2 regions of the Ruminococcus sp. 5_1_39BFAA genome follow, and region 2 is predicted to be linked to the other one. Evidence: predicted binding sites of a transcription regulator. Region 2 holds the regulator's gene; the other holds the start of a gene.
The links. The regulator Rex, encoded in region 2, represses fermentation and respiration genes when NADH is low (regulators of the CRP and FNR family bind a similar motif). The targets are predictions, from matches to a motif close to ATTGTTAANNNNTTAACAAT.
Positions count from the first base shown of each region.

Region 1: ACESZH_RS19945 (NmrA family NAD(P)-binding protein) is a predicted target of Rex. The motif match lies at 7,182-7,201, and genes of this name have one in related genera.

Region 1 covers NZ_CAXSVO010000029.1:37,162-46,537, forward strand. Annotated here, with positions in the region: gene ACESZH_RS19915 (DUF3991 domain-containing protein) at 1-497, opposite strand, end outside; gene ACESZH_RS19920 (DUF6017 domain-containing protein) at 570-1,442, opposite strand; gene ACESZH_RS19925 (DUF5720 family protein) at 1,473-1,994, opposite strand; gene ACESZH_RS19930 (hypothetical protein) at 2,808-4,124, shown strand; gene ACESZH_RS19935 (nitrate/nitrite transporter) at 4,136-5,341, shown strand; gene ACESZH_RS19940 (PucR family transcriptional regulator) at 5,427-6,974, opposite strand; gene ACESZH_RS19945 (NmrA family NAD(P)-binding protein) at 7,224-8,168, shown strand; gene ACESZH_RS19950 (aminomethyltransferase family protein) at 8,190-9,376, shown strand, end outside.
Region 2 covers NZ_CAXSVO010000008.1:44,167-53,542, reverse strand. Annotated here, with positions in the region: gene alr (alanine racemase) at 1-801, opposite strand, end outside; gene ACESZH_RS10660 (NAD(P)H-hydrate dehydratase) at 836-2,341, opposite strand; gene ACESZH_RS10655 (redox-sensing transcriptional repressor Rex) at 2,447-3,094, opposite strand; gene abc-f (ribosomal protection-like ABC-F family protein) at 3,276-5,192, shown strand; gene ACESZH_RS10645 (response regulator) at 5,295-7,850, opposite strand; gene ACESZH_RS10640 (NADP-dependent isocitrate dehydrogenase) at 8,034-9,242, opposite strand; gene ACESZH_RS10635 (2-isopropylmalate synthase) at 9,267-9,376, opposite strand, start outside.

The DNA.
Region 1 (9,376 bases), on a different contig from region 2:
GCTTCATCCTTTCCCACAAACACACAGACCGGCTCGCCATGATACCGTGCCTCATAGAACAGCCCTTTCCGGAAACACCGGCCAATCACATCAGAGCTGATCCCGCGCCGCTGTAAATAGGAAACAGCAGAGGTAGCACACCGTCTGGCCCAGGGGAGAGAAAAAGGTTTCTTCTCCGGTTCTTTCTGCACATGGGCTTTTTCTGTTGCACTCCGATAGGCCGGTGCCTGCTGGATTTCTCTGCCTACCAGCGTATGGACCGCATCCACCAGCCCATAGCCCCGAATCTGGATCAGATAATCCAGGGCGTTGATACTCCGGCCCCGGCTGTTCCAGTACCAGTACCTTTTCCCGGTTACATAGACCAGGCTGTCATGTTCCTTGTGCCGGTAATTGGGCCCGTCCCGTTTCAGTACCCCAGGCTCATGGAACTGCAGGTATGCGAACAGGTCCGCCTCCCGCGCCGCCTGAATCTGTTCTTTGGTTACGCCGGGCATCGTGCCGGCACAGTATTTCTTTTCATCGTGCCCCGCCTCCTTTCCGTGATGAAAAAAGACGCCCAGAGGCGCCTAACAGCCGTACAGGTCATGGTTGACCTCGGCACGGTAATAACTGTCCATTGTTGCTGGGGCATTATACAGCGCCGCCAGCAGGTATGCCTTGATATTCCCGACTTTTGTAGTGTTCTTGTCAATACAGTCAAAGACATACTCCAGGTGGCCGGAATTGATCTTCAGGAAACGGCCCTTTACCACCTCCCTGGGAAAATCATCCCCGGCGATACGGATAAAGGGGCGTTTGGATAAAACCACTTCAAGCATAAGCTCCACGGTCTCGTCTAAGCGTTCTTTCCCATACCGGGAGACCATACAGTCATACTCAATATTTTCTTTGATGATTTTGCTGTATGCGTCTATCAATCCAATCCGATCCATCCCATCCGGGCGGCCTGCCGCCTCCGGCTCTGCCGGATAGATTGATTGATGGGTTCTTGATATATCCGTTTTTGATTTTTTAGTTCTTTGTGGATTAGTATTTAATTGTGCGGGATTTTCCTGTCCAGGTTCCACCTGTTCAGGTTTTGCCTGTCCTGGATTTACCTGTCTTGGATTTTCCCGTTTAGGTGGAAACGTCTGTTTTTCAGCGTTTACAGGCTTTTCATGGATGGTATATTCAATATCTCCGAGCTGCCCGTTCTCATAGCGGAGGCGCTGCCTGGTGAGATACCCGTGCCGCTCCAGTTCCTTCAGGGCGGTGGTGATTGAATCCACACCGTCCTTACAGATATGGGCGAGCCCCTTTGTGGTATAATCCCAATCTTCCGGCAGCGACAGCATGAGGGAGAGAAGCCCCTTTGCCTTTAAGGACAGTTCCGTATTGCGCAGATGGTGGTTACACATGATCGTGAAGTCCTTCGTTTTTTCTACCCGGAATACAGCCATTTCACAGCCTCCTTTCTCCGGTTATTTCCGTTACAAGGCGCGGTCCCTGCGGTCATAGTGGAGGTGCCCGCCTGAGACCTTTGCATGGTTTTTCAGTTTGACCTCACCTCGTTCCTGGCTGTCTAAGAATTTCTGATAGCCGGCATCCGTAAGGAACAGGCGCATCTTATCGCCCTTGTCACCGACAGGGGAATCATACGACAGCACATCAAAGACGATCATGTGACGTACCTCCGGGTCAAAGCGTTCCAGCGCCATGATGTCGTGCCCCTTCAATTTCTCTGCGCCGGATTGCTGCCTGGCCTCGGCAATCTTTTCCCCAATCGTCCGGGGTGGGTAGGGCAAACGGTAATTCTTCTGAATATCCCGCACAATGTCCATGCACTCGGCATCCGTCAGGATGCGCAGCTTTGCCATCAGGTTTTCCGCTGCCCTTCGCTGTTCGGGATTCTTTGTGTATCTGGCAGTCATGTAAAGCTCGTTCAGGACTTTGGATTGATAGTCACCCTCAACCTGAAACAGCAGCCGTTTTTCCATTTCGTTTAATTCCATGTGAATCTCCTTTCTCTTGAAAATGGGTATAAAAAAGGGCGCCCACCTGTAAAAGTGAAACGCCCACGGCAATCAGCGATCCGGCAATACCGGACCGCTGGCACTATTAAATTTTGTCGTTAATGAAACAACCTCCTTTTTTCGATGATTTTCTCGTCGCATTTCAACTTGGAAAAGGAATTGAATAAATGACGGCAAACGCTCAAACCCCTTGAAAATAAAGGCTTTTTCCGTTTGTCGTTATTATACCGTAACGGCATTCCCATGTATCGTTATTGATTAATATGGGATTTACGGTATTAGCAATCGCAGACCGAATGGGACATGCATCAATCTGGCGGTGCTGATTCACGTCGATCACGATTTAGTATGGATATGCCATTGGTTAAATATATAAAATTTTTGTTGAGGTTTCAAAGAGATTTGATTGAATAAACGATATATCAATTATGAAGAGGTCATAAAAACTTTGTAGTATTTTAAAGTGAATCAAGAATAATGGATGAATGTATTTTTTTATAAGATTATCTAATCGGGTTAAAAATAACGAAAAAGGTATTAGTAGTTGAATCATATAACCAATGACAAAGATGATCAATCGTTTTAGAATATAAATATCAAATGTGACTGTTCAGGCGCCGACGGTTAAGAAAATTTGAGTAAATAATTGTGATGCAAGATTAAAAAAAGTGGGATTATTTCTTATCATTACAACAGCAAGATTTCACTGGGCTTTATCAACCCGGACTATGCAAAAGAGGGAACAGAGCTGGGAATGATTTGGGGTATTAGCGGAATAAGGAGGAAAGTGTAGTGGAGAATTATATTGGAGCGAGAGTAGATTATGAGCCAAAGTATAAAGATGTTTTAACCTATTTTCAGAATATTGGGAATCTTTATACTTGGGAGGCTGATCCTTGGTATGAAACTTGTAAATCGTGGGCAGAAACATGTTATATTCATGCAGGGATTAGTGGGGCTGAAATTACATTCCAAGGAAAAGATGCACAGGCGTTTTTATCAAAACTTTGTATGAATAACATCAGCAAATGGAAAAACGGAAAAAATAAACATTTGGTTATGCTTGATGAAGAAGGATTGATAGCAGCTCATTGTCTTAGTATGAAAGACGACGATAATACATATCGGATTACGGCTGCACTTCCATTTGCAGCAATGAAACTGTTGGAGACTGGTGCTTATGATGTGAAAATGACCATGCGTGATATCTTTGTCTTTCAATTTTCAGGACCAAAGTCATTAACAATTATAGAAAAACTTACGAATACGAATCTTCATGATCTAGCATTTTTGCAATTTCGTAAGGTAAGTATTCCGGGACTGAATATTGAAGTGGAAGTAAACAGGATTGGGATGAGTGGAACACTTGCATATGAAATTCGTGGTTTAAAAGAAGATGGTCCCAATGTATATCATGCGGCTTATGAGATCGGAAAACCTATGGGATTAAAGAGGCTTGGATGGCGGAGTTATCCGGTGAATCATGCTTTTGGAGGATATCCGCAAGTTACGGTATCATTTGAGAGCGCTTCCTATAAAGATCCGAAGGTTGTAGAAATGTCACCTGCAAATATTTCATATACTGGAAGTGTTGAACCAGAGAATCTTCGTGCACGTTTCCGTACGCCGGTAGAGGTTGGCTGGCAATGGATGGCAAAATTGGATCATGACTTTATTGGAAGAAAAGCTTTTGAGAAAGAAATGTCAAATCCCCAAAAGATGATTGTATCTTTAATTTGGAATCCGGAAGATATTTTAGATGTACAGGCATCTTTGTATGGAGAGGGGGAGCCTTATAAGCAGATGGAGTATCCTTGTTGCGTTCCGGGCATGTGTGGAGGACATCAGGACTATGTTACCACAAGGGATGGCAAGGTTATTGGTTTATCCAGTAGTGCGGTATATAGTTCCCATTATCATAAAATGATTTCTGAATGTACCATAGATATGGAATATGCCAAAGAGGGCGAAGAAGTGATTGTAAAATGGGGCGATTATGGAAAGCGTATAAAGGATATCCGTGCAGTAATTGCAAAATTTCCATTAAATGATCTGGTTGAGAATAAAAATTATGATATTAGTTCTTGTCCGTATGGCTTTGAAGAATGAAGGGAGTTTCCATGAGTAAAAAAAATAGAAAATGGCTGGTATTTACGATTATGTGTCTTGCATATATGCCGGGAAGTTATGCACAATACCAGTTATCCGTGTTTGCCCCGGAACTAATACAATCTTTTGGACTTACAACATCGCAGTTTTCATCCTTATTTACGGCGCCTATGATTGTAGCAATTTTCTTGAGTTTTGTAGGAGGAATGATTTCTGACAAGGTTGGTTCAAAGAAAGTCATTAATATTTCATTTGTTATAGCTGGAATAGGAATGATTGGGAGAGTTTTTGCAAATAGCTATATGCCATTTTTTCTTTGCATGGCATTAACCGGTTTCTCCAATATGTTTGTCAATATTAATGCATCCAAGATTACTGCAAGTTGGTTTGAGCAGGAAAAGCTAGGGATTTTGATGGGCATATTTGCATTTTGCGGACAACTTCCGGGAGCCTTTGCGACAGCAACGACGGCAGTTTTGTTTGATAGCAGGACATCTGCTTTTATTGTATCAGCAATATTCTGTATTAGTGTATTTGTTTTATGGTTGCTTTTTGTGAAAGATAGGCCAGAGGATACAATGGAAGAAAGGGAGAAGATAGATCAGGAAAATCAACCTTCCATTGGGGATTCTCTTAAGGTAGTACTTTCTAATAAAGGTATATGGCTGGTTTCTATTTGCATTATGATGGTTCTTGGCAGTACGGTAACTTTATCCACTTTTATGCCGGTAGCATTGCAGACCATGTATGGAATAGATTTGAAAGTATGTGGTACGATTGCATCTATGTTGACATTGGGAAATTGTATTGGTTCTATTACAGGTCCCATTGTATTCTCTAAAATCAAAAATGTTAAAGTGTTTGTATCAGGAGCTGCCGTGTTGAGTTTTGCCGGAACTATTATGTGTTGGAGATTTCCGTCCATATTCGTTTTACACATACTGGTTCTTTATACTGGAATTATGCTTGGAGCGTCAATGCCTATTTTCCTTTCCGCACCGGTTTTGTTAGAAGGACTTGGAACTAAATATGCAGGAAGTGCGGCGGGTGTCATCTCTACATTACAGCTTCTTGGAGCTGTTTTGATTCCAACTTATATCTTAACACCGATTGCGGGAGAAAATTATAGTTTGTTGTTTATGCTTGCATCCATATGTATGGTAATTATGTTCCTCTGTGGGCTGTTACTCCCTCAGTTTGGAAACAATCAAAAGTAAGAATCACAAAATAAATGAAAATCTTCCTATGTTGCAATGAAATTGCTGTCGCAAGCCAAATTTCAAGCATAGGAGGATGTCCAAATTAGAGTGTTTCGCAGATGAAGCAGGATATTAATAAATAGAGAAGCATATTTTCATCCAGGTAATCCAGTGAAATATGGAGCAGGTCTTCGATTTTTCGTAGCCGGTAGATCAAGGTGTTTCTATGAAGATGAAGCGTCCGGGCAGTCTCCGCTATATTTCTTCCGTTGATAAGATAGCATTTTAAATTATGAATGAGTGTGAGATCCTGCTCCATATGGCTTTGCCACAGGGATAAAACAGCTGGGTGGCAGAAGCCCGGCAAGGAGTTTTTTTCCTTAAGGACACCATATAAAACATGCGGAAAGGCTTCATCAAACCTTTGAATATGTTTTTGAGGCTCCAAAGGGTAAGATTTCATAAGCCTGCATTGTCCATATGCCACGGAAAGCTCCGTGAATCTAAAAAAACGGGTGCTTATATAGACCTTAAGGGAAAGCCGTTTTAGCAAATCCTCCAGTGCGGCGTATGATTTTTCATAATCAGGATCAAAATCCCGCCTGCGGCAAACCGCAACAATAGAATGTTCAAAATAGAGGACAACTCCATGAGGCAGAATGTTTTTTATCTGATGAATATAGGCAGACTGACGGGTATCCGAGACGTCAGATTCCGGAAGGGAAAATTGATAAAGATACCAAATATCCTCGTTCGTATAATTTCTGGCTTGGAGATAATAAGAGGTAGAAAGCTCATCTGCCGGATATCCCTGTAAAAGCCGTATAACATAATAGTTTTCTTCATCCTGCAAAAGAAAAGGCTGAATCTGGTGATTCATAGCAAGCTCTGTAAAATGAACGACTTCTAATAACAAAGCCTTTTGTGCTTCCGTAAAGGGACCGTTCACATCTGTCGTACCGAATGCTCCAAAGTTTTTTCCCTCAAAATAAAGCGGAGCGGTCAGAGAGTGATGGGATGGATCCTGACGAAAGACGCTGGAGATTAAGCGGTTTCCGCTGTGAATTTCCTGCATAATTCTCTGATGTTCGTCAGGATATATGGATTCTGTCGGTGTAAAGCCGAAATTGATAACCTCGTCCCAGAGAGTTCCCTCGATTTTTTCCTGAAATTTCCCGGTATAATGCAGCAGCTTTCCGGTTGGATCAAAAAGGGCAATCGGGTTGCAAAGAAAGGTGGCCGCATAATCAAGCAGATCTGAAACATCTTTGTTTTCGATAATTATCTTTAGGCATTGCTCATACCAGGCATAGTACTTATCAAAAATATCCAGAAACTCACGGAATACCTTATGAAAAGGCTCGTCCGTATATAAGATGGCGGCATGCTCCATCCAGGAAGGGTTTATCTGTCCCTCCTTTGATCCGGTTTTGGTACAGAAAATCAGGAACCGGGGCTTACGTATATCCCATTCCCTATCAAGGAAAGAGCTCTCTTGTGTTAAATACAGAAAATCATTATCGATTATTTCCATGGAATCATCAAACATGCGGGCATGCCGGAATAATTGATCTAAGCCCGTAGATTTATAAAAAATCCTGTATTTATCAGGAATCCAGTCAAGGATGACAGAAATGCTCATAGATTTCATTGCAAAATACTCCTTTGGTTATTTTTGACGAAAAAAGACGGTATAAATGAATTATATAACTGATGACGGGAGATGGCAACTGCTTTACTATAAATATATAGGAAATACTGTTCAGGCGCCGACAGTTAGAGAGGATATAATATAATTCAGACAAAAGGAAGGAGGCAATAAAAAGAGCGGAGGGAGCATCCTATAAAGGGGTATCGATTTTTTAATATTATAACTATATAGTTGAAAGGATTATTTTTTATGAAAAAGATATTGTTAAATGGAGTAGACGGAAATTTTGGAAGCAGATCAGCCCGTGTATTGCTGGAAAAATATCCTCATGAAGCTTTGATTTTTACGGCTCCAACAAAAAATGGTCTTGAAAAATACCAGGCAATGGGCATTGAAACCAGAATTGCCGATTTTAACAATGCGGAAAAACTGACGGAAGCATTTAAAGATGCGGATACAGTTATTCTGATCTCCATGCCATTCGTTGGACCGAAAAGAAGAGCGGCACATAAAATTGCAATTGATGCGGCTGTGGCGGCAGGTGTAAACAAACTGGTTTATACATCGATTGTAGGAGCCGGACATGAGGATATCAATGCTTACGAAGTAAACGATCATGTATGGACCGAAGGGTATATCAAAAAACAGCCCATCCATTATTTGATTCTTCGGGATTCCCAATATGCGGAAGCAATGGTCTCCACATTTGTGGAAGCAATTGAAAATACAAACGGCATCATCCGTAATAACATGGGGGATGGGAAAATGGCATTTGTTTCGAGGGATGACTGTGCGCTTGCGGCAGCCTGTGCGGCAATGTCTGATTGGGAGGATCGAATTGTTGATATAAATGGAGCTGAGCTTCTGACAATTGCACAGTACATGGCAATCGCCTCGGAGGTTACGGGTAAAAAGACGGAATATCAATATATCAACGATGATGAGATGTATGAGTTCTTTGACTCCATCGGCGTTCCAAGGACAACGGAGGAAATGTGGGCGGACACGGCGAAGAACTTTCCATTTTGCTCAGATGGAATGGTGTCCTTTGGCAGGGCAATCCGTCTGAATCAAATGAGTACATTTACAGATGATTTTGAAAAGCTGACAGGGCAAAAGCCCATCACGGTAAGAGAAATGTTTGAAGATATGGAAAATCATTTAATCGGAACAAGAACATCTACAGATAATTAAAAACAGTAGGAGGACGAAAAAATGGCAGAAATGATGAATCCGGCGCTGGAAGGCGCCACCTTATTGTTCCCACAGGGATCTTTTATTACGGCATATGCTTATACGGGCGTGGAGGATGAGATCAAGGCATATCAGACCAGCGCATGGATTGGAACGGCACTTATGACATCCCCCATTTATGATGTATACGGACCGGATGCCGTTAAATTAATGGGACAGGTCTGTACAAATGATTTTACCACGCTGGGAATGAACGGCATACGCCATGCCGTAATGTGCAATGAGAAAGGTCAGATTCTGACAGACGGCGTTGTAATCCGTATCGGAGAAGATCGTTACAGAACCTACTGGCTTGATCCGGTGATCTCTTATTATGTCAATACATCAGATCTGGATGTGCATGGCGAAAACATGAGCGGAAAGGAATATTTTATCCAGATTGACGGTGAAAAGTCCTTAGAGATTCTGGAAAACGCATTCCAGGCCAATCTTCACGACATCAAATTCGGCAGACATAGAATCCAGGAGGTAAACGGAAAACAGGTACGCATCATCCGGCTTGGCATGTCCGGCAACCTTGCTTATGAAATTCACGGAGATATGGCGGATTATGCGGAGATCTATAATCTGGTATGGGCGGCAGGTGAAAAGCTGGGAGCAAGAAAGCTTGGGCTCCAGGCTTATAACATGTTTAACCATACGGAGGCCGGATTCCCGAATATCAATCTTCACTATCCGCTTCCGTGGCTGGAAACCAGCGAGAAAATGACAGAATATATGCGCACAGTGCCTCAGTTATCCATGTTCAATCTCAATCGAAGGCTTCTCGGAAGTGTGGGGGATGATCTTCAGGCTCGCTTTGTTACTCCCTATGATGTGGGATGGGATTTCCTGATTAAATATAATCATGACTTCATTGGAAAAGAAGCCCTCCTTGAAATGTCGAAAAAGCCACAAAAAAAATGCGTAACCCTGGAATGGAACGCCAAGGATGTGGCAGAAGTCTTTGCAACCATGCTCAGCCCTGGGGAGGAACCCTGCGAGGATATTACCAAACCATGCGCTCTTGAATACTATTTCTGTGTCAGAGAGTTTGGTTTTGAGTACCGGGCGGATAAGGTGCTGGCTGCAGATAAGGAGATCGGGATCACAAGCGGAAAAATCATCTCTTATACCTATAACAGCATGATTTCTTTGGCCTTTATTTC
Region 2 (9,376 bases):
ACTGATCTCGCAGCCCTTTTCCACATCCTTCACATAAGAAACACGGCTCTTTAATTCCATGACAGGGGCAAGCTTTACAATATCCCGCTCCACCTCATCGGAAGGATAAATGCCATAAATGGTGATTCCCGCGCGCACAACATTTAAGTTTGCCTCCGGGATCCGGATGATTCCCGCACTGTTGGAGCAATGGCGGATGGGAATCGAAACACCCTCTCCTTCCAGCATATCTGCAAACCGCAGATACCGCTCAAGCTGCACCATAGCAGGTGCTCTGTCGTACTCGTCTGCCCTGGCAAAATGGGTAAAAAGCCCCTCAATCTCCAGGTTCTCCAGTTCAGAAATTGCCTTGATCTCTCCCAGGCTCTCCCGCCCGTCTTTAAAACCGATTCTCGTCATTCCAGTGTCAACTGCCAGATGAATATGTACGGTTTTTCCAAGCTTTTTTCCTGCCTCGGCAAACTTTACTGCCAATTCCAGAGTACAGACTGCGATCCTGATTTCCTCTCTGGCAAGTGCTTCCAAATGTTCCTCAAAAACAATTCCCAGGATCAGGATGGGCTTTTTAATTCCTGCTTCCCGAAGTTCCAGCGCCTCCTCTGCAGTAGCAGTTGCAAAGCCCCAGATATATTCATAAGGCTCCATCAGATGTGCCACCTGCACAGCACCATGGCCGTAGGCATCCGCCTTGATCACAGCAATGATCTGGCTATCCTCCTTAATATTTTTCCTCATTTCCTCAAAATTCTGTGTAATGGCATCCAGTGATATCACTGCCTTTACTCTGCTATACTTTTCCATAATCTCATCCTCCCGTATCTCTTTGTGCTGCTCTCTATTTTTCGTTTTCCCGGAGCACTTGGGGCAAAATCCCTGTCAAATCTCCCGCTGTCATGCCTCTGATGCCGTTCTTCTCTCCATACCAGTCTGCGCATTTTCCGTGAAGGTACACAGAAAGAGCTGCCTTCATTCCATTGTCAACAGGCTCCTCTGCCGCCAGATACATACAGAACACGCCGGCAAGAATACCAGAGAGTACATCTCCGCTTCCTGCTGTGGCAAGACCTGCATTGCCTGAGCGGTTCAGATACAGCTTTCCCTTTCCATCCGCGATTACCGTACAGGCATCCTTCAGCACACAGACCGCTTTCGTCTCCCCGGCAAAAGCATTGGCGGTTTCCGCAATATTTCTTTTGATCTCCTCCACCGGATGGCAGCAGAGACGGCTCATCTCCCCCAAATGAGGCGTAACCACTGTATTTTCATTCAAAAATACCCGCCACTGGGGATTCATTGCCAAAAGATTCAGACCGTCCGCATCCAGGATGACAGGTTTTCCCGTTTCACAGGCTTTGGACAGAAAATAATGTGCACGCTTTCTGCTCTCCGCTCCGGTTCCAAGTCCAGGTCCGATCACAACCACATCGCACCAGTCCAGATTTTTTTTATTTTCCTCTTCTTCAAAGCTGCATGTTACCATTGCCTCCGGGAGCATGGTCTGCAGGGGCTGGCGGTTCTCCTCCACAGTCTGAATCTTTACCATGCCTGCGCCCGTTTTCAGGGCTGCGGCTGCGCTTAAGTAAGCGGCTCCGCACATTCCCTTACTCCCGGTCACCAGTAAAACCTTCCCGAAGGTTCCTTTGTTTCCCCAGGGAACCCGCTTCGGCAAAAGAGCTAAATCTTTTGTTTCCACGTACCAAGCCTCCACGGGTACCTCCGGTGATCGGTAGATGCCGATATCCGCCACAACAGTTTTTCCCGCATACATCCGTCCAGGGAAAAAGAGCAGCCCTCTCTTCAAAAAGGCAAAGGTCACGGTCAGGTCTGCATGAAAGGCGCATCCCAGCACCTCCCCCGTGTCTCCGTTTATACCGGAGGGGATATCTACCGCCACTTTTCTGGCATGGACCTTATTCATCTCTTCAATGATTTCCCCGTACCTGCCCTGAATGGGCCTGGAAAGTCCAACGCCAAAGACGGCATCTATTATAGTAGTATATTCATCCCATTTGGGGTTATTCGTAACAGGTACATGATAATTGCATGCAACCTCCCACTGAGCAGCCGTTTCTGCTGTCATTTTCTCTTGATTTCCAATAAAATAAATTTCACATTCATATCCCTTCAGAAAAAGTATCCTGGCTATGGCGATCCCGTCTCCGCCGTTATTGCCGCTGCCGCACACTACCAGGATTTTCTCCTGTTGGGTACAGAGGTCTTCCAGCTCCTCCGCGACCTTTAAGGCAGCACGCTCCATCAGCACAAGAGAGGGAATTCCTTTTCCACGTATCGTTTTCTCATCCAGAGCCTTCATTTGCCTGCAGGTTACCACTTCTTTCATATTGATCACCCGACTTTCTTTGCATAAAGTATGAAAGGCTGCCGCACGTCTCTCTTACTTGAAACCAGAGAACGGCGTCAGCCCTTTTTGTTTGCATGAATTTGTTTATTTATCAACATGTTCTTTTCGATACTGGCTCAGATTATAGGATAATGCCATCAGACTTTCCGAAAGATGTACGTTCTCCACGATCACATCCTCCGGTGCGTCAAGGTCAATGTGTGCAAAGTTCCAGATTGCTTTGATTCCATTGTCGATCAGCACATTTGCCATGTCCTTCGCCTTATTCTTCGGCAGCGTGAGAATGGCGATCTCCACCGGATTTTCTTTAAGAAACAATGGCAGCTCACTTACCATCTGAATCTCAATGCCCCGCACTGCAATCCCTTCCAGCACAGGATTCACATCGAAAATGCCAACCAGACGAAAACCTCTTTTTTCAAAATCCACATAATTGGCAAGTGCCTGTCCCAGATTACCTGCACCCAGGATGATCATGGGATGTATGGTATCCAGACCCAGGATCTTACCGATCTCTGCGTACAGATATCTCACATTATAACCATAGCCCTGCTGTCCAAAACCGCCGAAATTATTAAGATCCTGCCGTATCTGCGATGCTGTGACGTGCATTTTTTTACTCAGATCATTGGAGGAAATACGCTCCACGTTTTCTTCCATCAGCTCTCCCAAATATCTATAATATCGAGGCAGCCTTTTAATCACTGCTCTCGAAATTTCTTTAGCCTCCACAAATGTTCTCCTCCTTACAATACTATGTTAATTATAACGAACTGACATTTTATTGTCAATTAAAGTTGTGCTGATTAACCAAATTTTTGCTATTTTTTTGATATTTTGCCAATTATCATTTGAAAATAGCATGAAATTGGGTATAATAGGGATATTGTTTATTGGGCTAAAGGAGGTAATTATGATTTTGTCATGCCAGAGCATCTGTAAGGCATTTGGAGAAAAAGTGATTCTTAGAGATGCCTCTTTTCATATAGAGGAACGTGAAAAAGCGGCCCTGATCGGAAATAACGGTGCCGGAAAAACCACTCTTCTGCGTATCATCATGCAGGAGCTTCCTGCTGATTCCGGAAACGTAGTCCTTTCCAAAGATAAAAACATCGGCTATCTGGCACAGTATCAGGATATCCACGGACACCATACTATCTACGAAGAGCTGTTGACCACCAAACAATATATTCTCGATATGGAAAACCGGATCCGCACTCTTGAGCAGGAAATGAAATACGTATCCGGTGAAAAGCTGGAAGAACTGATGAATACATACACCCGGCTCACCCACCAGTTTGAGCTGGAAAACGGTTATGCCTACAAAAGCGAGATCACCGGTGTCCTGAAGGGTCTCGGCTTTGATGAGGAGGATTTTGAAAAGCAGATTGAAACCCTCTCCGGCGGTCAGAAAACCCGCGTTGCCCTGGGAAAGCTTCTTCTTTCCAAGCCGGATATCCTGCTTCTCGATGAGCCTACCAACCATCTGGATATGGAGAGCATCACCTGGCTGGAAACCTATCTTCTGAACTATCCGGGAGCTGTCTTCATCGTATCCCATGACCGCTATTTTCTCGATAAGGTGGTAACAAAGGTTGTGGAGATCGAAGCCGGAGAAATGAGGATGTACAGCGGAAACTATTCCGCATTTGCCCTGAAAAAGGCACAGCTTCGGGATGCCCAGTACAAGGCATATTTAAACCAGCAAAGAGAGATCAAGCACCAGGAAGCTGTTATCACAAAGCTTCGTTCTTTTAACCGCGAAAAGTCCATCCGGCGTGCGGAGAGCCGTGAAAAAATGCTGGATAAGATACAGCGTATTGAGAAGCCGGTTGAGGTTCAGAACCAGATGCGTATTTCCCTGGAGCCGCGGTACATCAGCGGAAACGATGTTTTAAGTGTGGAAGGGCTTTCCAAGGCTTTTCCCGGACAGACTCTTTTTACCGATATCTCCTTTGAGCTGAAACGCGGCGAGCGTGTGGCTCTTATCGGAAATAACGGAACAGGAAAAACTACGATTCTGAAGATCCTTAATGGAATCGTGGCTGCGGATGCCGGAAAATTCACCCTTGGCTCCAAGGTTCAGATTGGTTATTATGACCAGGAGCATCATGTGCTTCATATGGAAAAGACCATATTCCAGGAAATTTCTGATACGTATCCTACTCTTACGGAAACAGAAATCCGCAATATGCTGGCAGCGTTTTTATTTACAGGTGATGACGTTTTCAAAGAGATTTCCGCCCTCTCCGGCGGGGAAAGAGGACGCGTTTCCCTGGCAAAGCTGATGCTTTCCGAAGCGAATTTTCTCATTCTCGATGAGCCTACCAACCATCTCGACATCGCCTCCAAGGAAATTCTGGAGGAAGCGCTGAACAGCTATACGGGAACTGTATTTTATGTTTCCCATGACCGTTATTTTATCAACCAGACTGCCACCAGGATCCTGGACTTAACAAATCAGACCATTGTTAATTACATCGGGGATTATGATTACTATCTGGAAAAGAAAGATGAAATGACCCAGAAATACGCACCTTCTGCCCAGGTTGTATCAGAGGTCCGCCAGACCTCCGAAAACAAGCTTTCCTGGCAGCAGAAAAAGGAAGAGCAGGCGCAGAAGCGAAAACGTGAAAATGAGCTGAAAAAGGTGGAAGCCCGGATCGAGGAACTGGAAAGCCGTGACAGTGAGATTGATGAGACGATGGTTTTACCGGAGGTTTGCACCAACGTGGCGGAATGTACCAGACTGAGCAAGGAAAAGGCTGCTATTGCAGAAGAATTAGAAACTCTTTATGAAAAATGGGAGGAGCTTGCAGGAACAGACTAAACTACAATCGAATCAGCATATTTATGTATTGAAGAAGTCCATACTCTTCCACTTCGAAAGAGTACGGACTTTTTTCCGCTGCTTCTTCATCCACGTATGATCTTAGCTGTTCAGATATTTTTCCAGCAGGTGCTCCACTACTTTCATATCAATCGGCTTTGCCACATGGGCATTCATGCCATGTTCCATGCAGCGCTCAATATCATCCAAAAAAGCATCTGCAGTCATAGCAATAATAGGAATGTCCGCATCAGGCCGATCCAGAGCACGAATTGCATCTGCCGCCTCGTAACCTGTCATTTCCGGCATCCGCAGATCCATAAGAATCGCATCATAGAATCCCGGTTCGGACTGCTGAAATTTTTCCACACAGATTCTGCCGTTTTCCGCCCATTCAAGCTCCAATCCCAAGCCCTTCAGCAGTTCTTCTGCAATTTCCCAGTTCAGCTCATTATCCTCCGCCAGAAGAATCCTTTTGCCGGTAAAGTCCATCCTGGGTTCTTCAGCGTCTGTCAGATCCATAGAAATATCGGCATAAGGCTTTAATCCGTAAAAAAGCGTGGAGCGGAACAACGGTTTGGAGATAAATCCGTTGATACCGGCAGCCTTGGCCTCTTCATCAATTTCACTCCAGTCATAGGCAGATATAAGCAGAATCGGAATATCATCCCCGTATTTCCGGCGTATCTCCCGAGCTGTCTCAATTCCATCCATCCCCGGCAGTTTCCAGTCCAAAAGAATGATATGGTAATCATCATGCGCTTTATGGCGCATCTCTATCAGTCTGACTGCAGACTCACCATTCAATGTCCATTCCGCATGAATTCCGATAGACTCAAGAGATAAAACGGTACTTTCACACAACTGCTGGTCATCATCCACTACCAGCATGTTCCACTCCGGCAGTATCATCTCAACATCCAAATCAGCAGCCTTTTCAAAATCAAGTGAGACATCAAACTCCGTTCCCTCACCCTGTTTACTGTTAAGCTCAATCGTACCGCCCATCGCATCTATAATGTACTTGGTAATGGCCATACCCAGACCGCTTCCTTCAGTCTTATGTACGCGCGCGTTATCCTCCCGGATAAAGGACTCAAAAATCCGCGTCTGGAATTCTTCTGACATTCCGATTCCATTGTCTTTCACCTGCAGATGGATCCTGATGTAATCATCTCCTTTTGGAGATTCTTTCTCACTCATAGACAACTGAATAGATCCGCCTTCGGGAGTAAATTTAATGGCATTAGACAGGAGATTCAGCAGCACCTGATTGAGACGAACACTGTCGCCATATACATCTTCCACGGAAATGTCATGGATAAATACATCGAACTGCTGCCTTTTTCCCCTTACCTGCGGTTGGACAATATTGACAATATTATCCATTACTTCCCGTAAAGAGAATCGTTCCATATTCAGATTCATTTTACCGCTTTCAATCTTGGACATATCCAGTATGTCATTGATAAGTCCCAGTAAATGCCTGCTGGAAAGAGCTATTTTCTTAAGACAGTTTTGTACCTGCTGCGTATTTTCGATATTGGCGCCGGCAATGGTCGTCATTCCAACAATTGCATTCATAGGTGTTCGGATATCGTGGCTCATGTTAGACAGGAATTCACTCTTTGCCTTGTTGGCCTGTTCCGCCTCCATCTGTGCCTTGTGCAGTTCCTGTACCTGTTTCTGTGTCATTTTTAGATACATAGAAAAGACAAATAGCAGCAGACCTAAAATCAAGAAGCAGCAGCAAAGAGATATAAAAACCCACTGACTGCTGAAACGGCTAATAATACTGTCCAGCTGATCACCGGTTATGAAAGTGAGCAGATGCCATTCCGAATAAGGCAAAGCACTGCAGTACAGATACCGCTTCTCCCCGTAGATTTCAAATTCACTGGAATAATCCTCTCCTTCCGTCATAGCTTCCTGGAGTTCTTGAATATACTGCTCCGTATCCATTCCGTTCACGTCCTTGTAAACGGCGCGTACCCGGTCAAAATAGTTGTTGCGGTACGCATCAAAATTACGAATCACGAAACTTCCGTCCCGACGTATCACATAGGAATACACCATATCATCATCTGCGTCCAAAGAAAGTGCCTCACTAATATACTCCACAGGAAAGGCTGCCACCAAAGCAGCACATTCTCTGCCATCTTCCATGTAATAAGACGCCGGAATCCCCATCAGGACAACACTGTTTCCCTTCTCATCCAGGCCTGCAGACACCTTTCTCTCCCCCGCATTTAATGATTCCAGAAATAATTCCGGATTCAGCGATTCTACCACTTCACCATAGATCATATCCATGGTTCCGTCTGCAGCACAAAGTCCCAGATAGTCAAATCCACGGGCACGGGCATCATGAGCTAAAGTCTCCTGCACAGTCTCTCTGTCTGAAACAGTTCCGGATGGGATCCTTTCGGTAAAAGCAGCCACCTGATCCAGACGCAGGTCAAGTGTTGTTTCAAAGTGCAGGGAAATCTGCTTATTCAGGCCGGACATATAAATCATAGCCACTTCGTACAGCGTTTGCGTGCTTTTCTTGTTCATATAAACTGCCAGAAAAGAAAAAATACCAACGCACAAAACCGAAATCAGAATAAGGCTGCACATTAGAAAGCGTATGGACTCATTCTTAATTTTCTTTTTCATTAGCTAAACTCCTCCTGAAAATTCCCGATTGCCCTAATAATTTATTTTATCATAAAACGCTTGATTTTTCAACGTTAACGTGCTAAACAGCAATAGAATAAGGGCAAAAAAGCCCCAAAAAAGCCTTGCGGAGGATTTCAAATTCATCCGCAAGGCTGCAAAGATGCGCATCATGATTTCGTTTTACATCATCTTATCCAGATTTTCTTTTATTGCCAGAATAAAATCTTTACTGTTGAGGACTGTCACATCCTTCAGGCTGGTGATCAGAGCCAGATCCTTTGTCATTTTGCCGCTCTCAATGGTAGAAAGAGTTGCTTTCTCCAGCTTATCTGCAAATTCTGCCAGCTCTTTATTTTCATCAAGCTCACCGCGCTTTCTCAGCGCACCTGTCCATGCAAAAATTGTAGCCACAGAGTTGGTGGATGTCTCGCCGCCCTCTAAATGACGGTAATAATGTCTCTGTACAGTACCGTGAGCCGCCTCATACTCATAGTAGCCGTGAGGTGACACCAGAACAGAGGTCATCATGGCAAGGGAACCGAATGCTGAGGAAACCATATCGCTCATCACATCGCCGTCATAATTTTTACAAGCCCAGATAAAGCCGCCCTCAGCCTTCATCACACGTGCAACAATGTCATCGATCAGGCTGTAGAAATACGTCAGTCCTGCTGCCTCAAATTTATCCTTAAACTCGTTCTCGTAAATCTGGTTAAAGATCTCTTTAAATCTTCCGTCATATGTTTTGGAAATGGTATCCTTGCTTCCAAACCATAAATCCTGCTTTGTATCAAGAGCATAATTAAAGCAGCATCTTGCAAAACTTACAATGGAATCATCCAGGTTATGTACGCCCTGGAGAACACCCGGTCCGTCAAAATGCTGGATCAGCTCACAGCGCTCTTCTCCGTCCTCACCCTTGAATACCAGCATGGCATCTCCCGGCTTGTCAATGTACATTTCTGAATTTTTGTATACATCACCGTATGCGTGACGTGCCAGAGTGATTGGCTTTTTCCAATTCTTTACACATGGCTCGATTCCTTTTACCACAATGGGCGCACGGAAAACAGTTCCGTCCAGAATGGCACGGATAGTTCCGTTAGGGCTTTTATACATTTTTTTCAGATTATACTCTGACATTCTCGCCTTATTCGGGGTGATGGTAGCGCATTTTACAGCCACGCCGTATTTCTTAGTCGCCTCGGCTGCATCGATCGTTACCTGGTCATCTGTCTCATTGCGGTATTCCAGACCAAGGTCATAATACTCTGTATTCAAATCAATATAAGGAACAAGAAGCTCGTCCTTGATCATTTTCCAGAGAATTCTGGTCATCTCATCTCCGTCCATCTCCACAAGAGGCGTCTGCATCTGAATTTTCTTCATAATCTCCTCCAAATATTTAAGTTTTTACGAAAGGGTAATTCCCAGACGGCTGCAGGCATCTGCTACGACCTCCTCCAGCTCCGGGTCGGAAAGAACGGTCACACGGCCTTCCTCATACTGCTTATCTACCCATA